One region of the Noviherbaspirillum phoenicis genome, then DNA from elsewhere that is predicted to be linked to it. Evidence: predicted binding sites of a transcription regulator. Region 1 holds the regulator's gene; the other holds the start of a gene.

Region 1 (4,163 bases):
ACTATTCGTCGCTCAATCTGGCGCAGGCCGTGCAGGTGCTGGCCTATGAATGCAGGTTGGCCTCGGTGGGCGACGCGTTGCCGGAGGCAGGCGTCGGATTCCGCGGCGAATCGGCCGACAGGGTGCAGACCGACGGCATGTATGGCCATCTGGAGGAGGCCCTGATTCATCTGGGTTTTCTGAACCCGGCCAGTCCTAAAAAGCTGATGCCGCGCATCAAGCGCATGTTCGCGCGCGGCGGTCTTGAAACCGAGGAGGTCAATATCCTGCGTGGCGTTGCCCGCCTGATTCTCCAGGCCGAGCCAGGAAAGAGAGGGCAGGGTCGGGGTGTGGCGGATGTTGGGCAGCAAGGTGAAGCGCCGTCGAAGGAAAGCGGCGGGCGGCATGGAGGCCAGGAGGAGTAATAGGCGGCGAGCCGGGTATGCTGCCGGGCCATTGACCCGATCGCATAGCGCATCAGCACAAAACGCCCATGGGGGCGGCGCATACCCTATGCAACCTTGTACTGCAGGCTAAATCGGTTACCTGAGCCGGCATGCCAGCTATAACGCGCGTCAACCATGTGGCACGCGCTGGATCGGGTGCCGGTAAGCATGGTTGATTGCTGGTCTGCTGATGCAACGATAATGATCTGGCAATCAGTAACGAAGCGCCGAAACTGCAGCAAGCGAGGATGAGACAAGCGAGGATGAGACAAGCGAGGATGAGACAAGCGGGGATGCCGGGGCCGGGCCGGCCATCGCAAAACCGAAAGCTGGTACCCGCCCCGTGATCCTTGCCTTAACTCCAGGCCCGCAGCAAACCCACCGCCAGGCCTTCCAGTGCGAATTCTTCGCGCCCCGGATGTACACGGATGGTTTCAAAGTCCGGATTTTCCGGAAGAAGCTCGATCACCGAGCCAGACTTCTTGTAGCGCTTCACAGTGACATCATCGCCCAGCCGGGCAACGACGATCTCGCCATTCTTGGCGCTGTCAGCCTTCTTCACCGCCAGCAGATCGCCATCCATGATGCCGGCGTCGCGCATCGACATGCCTCGCACCTTCAGCAGGTAGTCGGGCTTGCTGCGAAACAGCGACGGGTCAACGCTGTAGGTAGCATCGATATGCTCCTGCGCCAGGATGGGGGAGCCGGCAGCCACCCGGCCGACCAGGGGCAGGCTCAGGTGCATGACTGCCGGGTGCGGCGCCGGAACCATGCCGCGCAAGCCGGTTCTGTCGTGGGAGGCGTCCACCAGGCGGATGCCGCGCGACGTGCCCGGCGATATTTCAATCGCGCCCTTGCGGGCAAGGGCCTGCAGATGTTCTTCGGCGGCATTGGCGGAACGAAAGCCCAGTATCTGGGCAATTTCAGCGCGCGTAGGCGGAAAGCCGGTGTTTTCGATGGCATCCTGGATCAGCTTGAGGATCTGTTCCTGGCGGGCGGTAAGTTTGATCATGGAAACACCTGGAATGTAAGAAGCGGGGTGCCGAAATGTAAAGCTGTGTGGAATGACAGCCTGTATTTTTATACAGTGGCTGTGTAAAAGCAAGCGTGTACCCTGTTAATTAAGCGCTTTTAAAGGAAAATATTGCCGAAGCAGTGAATTGGCTTGAGTCGATTCCGGCTTTCTAGTATGATCGCGGGTTTTCCTCTTCCCACACTCGTCTTGACGCCGGGGTGGGCGATTCTTCAATCAGTCCAAAAGGAGTTTTCATGCGTCATTATGAAATCGTATTTATCGTTCACCCGGACCAGAGCGAGCAGGTTCCGGCGATGATCGAGCGCTACAAGGGCATCGTTACCACCCGCGGCGGCGTCGTTCACCGCGTTGAAGACTGGGGCCGTCGCCAGATGGCTTACATGATCCAGAAGCTTGCCAAGGCACACTATGTTTGCCTGAACATCGAATGCGACAGCGAGACCCTGGCCGAAATCGAAACCGGCTTCAAGTTCAACGACGCCGTCCTGCGCCACCTGACCGTCAAGATGAAGCGCGCTGAAACCAGCCCGTCGCCGATGATGAAGGCAGTGCAGAAGGAAGACGCCGCCAAGAGCCACCGCGCTGAAGCCAGCGCCGCCTAAGGCGAGGGATATTCCCGGAGCGTGAACCAGTTTCAGTTTGTTGCAACAATTGCCGAGCGCGAGGTTCTGCGCTACACCCCGGCAGGCATCCCGATCGTTTCCGCCCGTTTGCTGCATGTCTCGCAGCAGACCGAGGCAAGAATAGACAGACGGGTGGAATTTGAAATCGCCGCGGTTGCCGCCGGCGAGATTTCAGGAAGATTCCACAATGCCGACTTGGGCGGAACCTACCGGTTTTCCGGCTTTCTCTCTCGCAAGAGTCGCAACAGTAAAAGCCTCGTGTTTCATGTCAGCGATTTCGAGGCAGTCAACCAACATAGTGATATAGATACAGGAGCCTAAAATGGCATTCGGTAAAAAATTCGACAAGAGCAAGCTCAAGGAAAAGCGCAAGCAGCAAAACCCCCTGTTCAAGCGCAAGAAGTTCTGCCGCTTCACCGCCGCCAAGGTCGAGCAGGTGGACTACAAGGACGTCGACACCCTGAAGGACTTCGTCCAGGAAAACGGCAAGATCATGCCGGCACGCCTGACCGGCACTCGTGCCCACTACCAGCGTCAGGTCGACACCGCGATCAAGCGCGCACGCTATCTCGCGCTGCTGCCGTACACCGACCTGCACAACGCGTAATCGACGACTGGAATAGGAGAAAAACATGCAAGTCATTCTGTTGGATAAAGTCGTCAACCTGGGCAATCTGGGCGACGTCGTTCGCGTCAAGGACGGTTACGCCCGTAACTTCCTGATCCCTAACCGCATGGCACGCCGTGCAACCCAGGCCGCCGTGGCCGAGTTCGAAGTCAAGCGCGCCGACCTGGAAAAGGCTGCCGCCGAGAAGCTGGCAGCTGCCCAGGCCCAGGGTGAAAAGATGAGCGGCCTGACCGTCCAGATTTCGCAAAAGGCTGGCGTTGACGGCCGCCTGTTCGGTTCCGTCACCAATGCAGACGTTGCCGAAGCACTGAGCAAGCAGGGCTTTGCCGTTGAAAAGGTACAGGTTCGCATGCCCCAAGGTCCGATCAAGACCACCGGCGAGCATCCTGTCACCGTTTCGCTGCACACCGACGTGGCCGTCGAACTGACGGTTGCAGTGCAGGGCGAGCACGCCTGATATACGGATACTCATCCGATAAAAAATGCCGGGGATTCCCGGCATTTTTTTTGCGCGTTCCGCCTCTCGGGCAGCTGCTGCGCCGCAGCGGCGCAGCGCCCACCGATTCAGCTGTTGCCTATCATCCGACGCAGGAAGATCTTGAACTGCGCGACTTCCTCGGGCGTGAAGTCACGCAGATGATGGTTCAGCGCATTGATGGCCACCAGCGTCATCTGGTCGGCCAGGCTCTTGCCCTTGTCGGTCAGGCTGACCTGCACCATGCGCCGATCGGCATGACTGCGCAGGCGTCGTATGAAACCCTTTTCTTCGAGCCGGTCCAGCGCACGCGTCATGGCGCCCGTATCGATGGCCATTTCCCGTGCCAGGTCGGCTGCGGTGTCTGCGTGGCCGTGCAGCAGGCGCAGAAAAATGCCGAGCTGGGCATGGGTCATGTCGAACTCGGCAAGCGCGCGGTCTATCGTCGTGCTCAATTGCCCGCCGGCGCGTTTGAGCAGGTAGCCGATGCTCTCGTCCGGGGTGTAGTTGTCCAGTCGGTAAGGTTGGCTCATGGGCGGCGTCAGGTGAAAGGAGCAGCCAATGTAAACAGGGTGCATCCAATTATCAAGTACCGTATCGCACGGTAAACAGTTCGGTCAGCGAATTTCTGGCCTGCTGCTTTGGCCAGCGGCGAGCAGGTATAATGCGCGCCATGAATAGCCGTCCCGATCCGCAAGTCGATTCCCTACGCGTCCCGCCACACTCCATCGAAGCAGAACAGTCCGTGCTGGGCGGCCTGCTTCTGGATAATGCTGCCTGGGACCGCATCGCCGATTTCGTTAGCCAGGAAGATTTCTATCGGTTCGATCACCGCTTGATCTTCCAGCATATTGTCAAATTAATCAACAATTCCCGCCCGGCGGACGTGATTACCGTCTATGAGGCGCTTTCCTCGTCCGGCAAGGCCGAGGAGGTCGGTGGCCTCAGCTATCTGAATGCGCTGGCGCAGAACACC
Region 2 (4,163 bases), 940 kb from region 1:
AGCAGCGTCAGCGCCAGCGTGGCCCGCGCGCCGAAGGTCTCGCGCATCCACTGCGCCTGCCGCGCCAATGTGGCGGCCTCCACGCCATAAGCTGGCGCCAGCAGCAATTCGCAATCCGGCAGGCCGCGCAAATGGGCCAGCTTTTCCTGCGGCGCGGCCAGGTCGTCCGGATGCAGCAGATAACTTCCCTTTTCTACCCGCGTACGGGCCAGCGTAATCAGTTCGCACAGATTGCCGTAGCCCTCCCGGTTCTTCGCTAGCGCGATCAGCCGCATATCGCCCACTTTCAGCTGGCTGCCGATCAGCAGATGGAAATCATGCTTCTTCGCTTCCACATGGGCGCGCACGACACCGGAGAGCGAACATTCATCCGTTATCGCCAGGGCGCGGTAGCCCAGCTGCACTGCCCGCGCCACCAGCTCCTCCGGATGGGAAGCACCGCGCAGAAAGCTGAAGTTGGACGCGCACTGCAATTCGGCATAGTCCGGCAAAGGCATGCTGCCGGCCTGGAGCGGCAATTCAGCCTGCGCCCTGCTCATGCGAACAAGCCATGCAGAAACCAGCGCCACTCTTCCCCCAGCCGCTCCCGGTAAATCCAGTAGCAGGCCTGGTCTTCCCCCTGCGCCATGAAATAGTCACGGACCGCACAATTGGCATCCCACCAACCGCTTTCTATGCGCTCCGGCGAGGTCAGCAATTTCAGCGGGGAGCCATAAAATGGTCGGTGATCGCGCACCAGTAAGGGTAAGGGCTTTTCCAGCAACCAGAACGGACGCTCCACATCGGGCGGCGCCAGCGGCGCGTTCGCTGATGGGCCTGCAGGCAGCCAATGATTTCGGATTTCAGGGCGGTAGTCAGCTATCGGCGCTGACATCAATACATTTTCCTTGCCAAGCCGAGCGGTCAACAGCTCAATCAGCCGGTGATAATCTGCCACATTGCCACCTGGCTCGGGAAACAGCGACTCGGTCGGTGGCGCCATGGCTTGCAGACGGCTTGCCACCAGCCGAAGTGCGATCACAGGCCCAGTCAGTTCCAGGCGTCCCAGCCGTTCCTTCAGCAGCCGCACCAGGTGATCCTCGCGCCATGCGGCTTCCGCCAGCGTGATTTCAAGCGCGCTTGGCGCCACCGCCTGCCGGCCGCGCTCATGCTCCAGTAAAAGCACGAAGCACGACACGGCTAGTTGCCGCGCATTCAGCCATCCCACCATCTGCAGCACCAGCCGGCGGGCGGCAAACAATACCGCCTCCGCCTGCTCTACCCGCTCCGGCAATTCAAGCCGGGTATCGAACTGCTGCGGCGCCTCCACCCAGTCATACAGTTCGGGCGCTTCACCGTATGCCTTATCCAATTGTTCGATCAACGTCGCCCCACAGCGACGCTGCAAGCCGGCGCGCGGCAAGCCACGCAACTGGCCCAGGGTCGTGCATCCGATGCCCTCCAGCCAGTCGGCATGCGGCTTCGTGGCCGGCAGCAGCAAGGTCGGCAAGGCATTGAGCCGGCGCGCCATGCCAGGCTGGCGAATGCTGCGGCGCAACCTGATCTGGGCGGCGTGAGCGAACAGCAAGGCGGCCTGTGCGGTAGGCGCCATCCCGAGCCTGGCCGAATAACCCATCTGCAACACACTGCCCCGCACCCGGCGGCACAAGGCAAGACGGCCACCGAAGGCGGCCAGGCTGGCGCTGACATCCAGCACCAGGCTGGCCGCATCCACCAGGGCCACTTCGGGCGTGTATTGCAGCAGGCTCAGCGCCACACCATCCAGCGCACTGCGTTCGCGCTCGCTGTCACGCTGATGCAGCCTGGCATCCGGGGCCAGGGCAGTCACGCCGCCGCTGCGCATGCCGGGACGAATGCCTGCCTGGCGGGCATATTCGCACAAGGCAATCACCTGGCCATGCTCGACCACCACGTTCGGCGTCAGATCCAATGCATCAGACCAGCGCAGGCGAAATACTTCGAGTGGCAACAAGGGCAAGTGCATGCCTATCCATAGACGCATGATGGGAACGGGTCGATGTGAGGGAAAGCGCGGCCTCTGGCCTGAGCGCCAGGTAAACAGGCCGGTCGACTACCGGGCCGCGTCGCTTGATGATGTCGATGGCGATGCCGGCCGGCGCCGGCCGCAGTCCAAGTCGCAAGGGCGCCGGCGACGCATGTTCGGCTGCCGACAGCGGACGCAGCACCCAGAACATGGTGGTCGACCCCTGGGCCGCCAGATGCAGACGGCGCAGCGCTTCGGTACGGATCTGTGGCTGCCAGAACAGCAAGGCACCGCAACTGCCATTGCGCAATATCTGCTCCGCGCTCCAGAGCGCATCCGCGGTGCTGGCCGTTTTGAGCCACAGAAAGCGGTCAGCGGGCAGTCCCCAATGCGACCAGGCCGCTGCCTGCGGCAAATGCGGTGGCTGCACCATGACAATACGGCGCTGCTTGCCTATCGCACACAATGCCGGCTTCAGCAGGCGCATCTCGCCTATGCCTGCCTGCTGAAGCAATAGTTCGATCAGCGTAGAGGAAGGCCAACCACCATTAGGCAATTCCCGGTCCAGACCTGCATAGCCGGTAGGGGTGACAGCGGCCTGACATGAACCCATCTGGTTGGCCCGCCAGACGGAATGGGCAATATTCCTGTCGAGCGCAGCGGTGACTGCGGCAGCCGACATGGTGCGTGAGGTTGACCCGGACATGAGCAACTCCTGGTGATGTCATGATGCACGTACGCACAGGCGTGCTTTTACTGTACAAATATACAGTATAACTCATGTCAGTTCAGCAGCATTCACCCAGGAAACACTAATAACTTTTGTACGAAATCAAATACCCGTGCGGATGGAACCCGTTCCGCAGGGATATGGCAGCGTCATGCGTCGGCTTCCCCTTCTTCGCTTATTGCTATCGGCATCACATCGACGGTGATGATGGTCTGCGATATGGACTTGCCTATGCTGGCCAGATAGAGCATGTCCTGTAAGGTCTGTTGACGTCTGGCAGTGGCCGGCGTGTCCTGCCTGCTCCCTACTCTGCTCATTTTTTTTGTCTTTCCCACTACAGGAGACGCATCGGCATCGTGCTTGGCTGCGCTGGAATGCATTCCGCGCGGTTGCGCTACACGGCTTTTCGCGGAGGCACGCATGGAACGGCCGTCATTGGCATTACATGCCACGAGGACAGGCCGGCTGGGGCTGTCGGGCGGTCGCGGAATAGGCACGGTCGCTGCCTGGCGTCCCGCCTGCAAGGAAGGCGCATGACTGGCATGCCCGAGCGGCAACGGAGAAAACTCTGGCTGCAGACTGGCCGGAGAAGGACTGACAGGAGATCGCGGACTTCTTGGCTTGCGCGCACGCCTGGCTTGCGCCTGTTTTTCCGGCTGCAAACCGTTAACCAGCCAGTCAACCGCGGCAACCCATTCAAAGCTGTGCTCATTGATCAGGCCATTTTTTCTCGCCATTCGCCAGCGGTCGATGAAGAGGTACAGCAAATCGCCTTTCATCGCGGCGTGCAGATCGTCGAAAAGCCTGTTCTTGTCGCCGTTTTGAAGGTTTCTCTCTTCAGCAAGGAAATTGGACGCAACCGCCCTGAACAGGGTAATGCAGCACAAGATTTTTTCACTATCCTGACTCTGGTCCTGCTGCTGCAACAGCAGGGGCAGGCTTTCCCCCGTCCCGGCAAGCGTGCAAAAATCATGAAGCCGGACACGATATTCATTATGGGTAGCGGCCAGACCGACGGCGCCGGTCTTGAGCAGGCCGGAAGATTTGACGGGTTTGACCGGAGAATGCAGAAACGAGCGTTTCCTGCCGCCGCTGGCGAGAAGCGTGATATCGCTGAAGACCTGGGATACCTTAATGTCATGCCGGCCTGGACGGGCAGCTCTTTGCTGCAGCCTCCGCACTGCCAAACGGCCTGGCGATCCCATCCGTTTCAGTCGTTCAGGGGTGAGATTATCTGCTGCATGAAGCAGCGCGCTTTTCACGACTGCACGTTCGCTGTCAATCTCGCCACGGGAAAAAATCCGCCTGATGATGGCATCCGAACGAGGTTGTATATACAGGCTGAAATTGGCAACCTGACGAACGCCGCGCAGCCTGTCGCCATCCGCCGCGCCGGCTACCAGATCCTGAAGATGACTGCACTTGATCTCGTCATCCTGAATGCGGAGT

The links. The regulator LexA, encoded in region 1, represses DNA repair genes until DNA is damaged. The targets are predictions, from matches to a motif close to ACTGTATNNNNATACAGT.
Region 2: the regulator LexA is predicted to act here: its motif matches at 2,740-2,757, upstream of imuA (translesion DNA synthesis-associated protein ImuA).

The regions. Positions count from the first base shown of each region.
Region 1 covers NZ_JBDFLX010000001.1:327,072-331,234, forward strand. The annotation lists gene ABC383_RS01460 (RNA methyltransferase) at 1-404, shown strand, start outside; gene lexA (transcriptional repressor LexA) at 781-1,437, opposite strand; gene rpsF (30S ribosomal protein S6) at 1,695-2,063, shown strand; gene priB (primosomal replication protein N) at 2,085-2,405, shown strand; gene rpsR (30S ribosomal protein S18) at 2,407-2,691, shown strand; gene rplI (50S ribosomal protein L9) at 2,717-3,169, shown strand; gene ABC383_RS01490 (MarR family winged helix-turn-helix transcriptional regulator) at 3,277-3,720, opposite strand; gene ABC383_RS01495 (replicative DNA helicase) at 3,852-4,163, shown strand, end outside.
Region 2 covers NZ_JBDFLX010000001.1:1,268,214-1,272,376, forward strand. The annotation lists gene ABC383_RS05765 (error-prone DNA polymerase) at 1-539, opposite strand, end outside; gene ABC383_RS05770 (Y-family DNA polymerase) at 536-1,984, opposite strand; gene imuA (translesion DNA synthesis-associated protein ImuA) at 1,935-2,666, opposite strand; gene ABC383_RS05780 (hypothetical protein) at 2,864-4,163, opposite strand, start outside.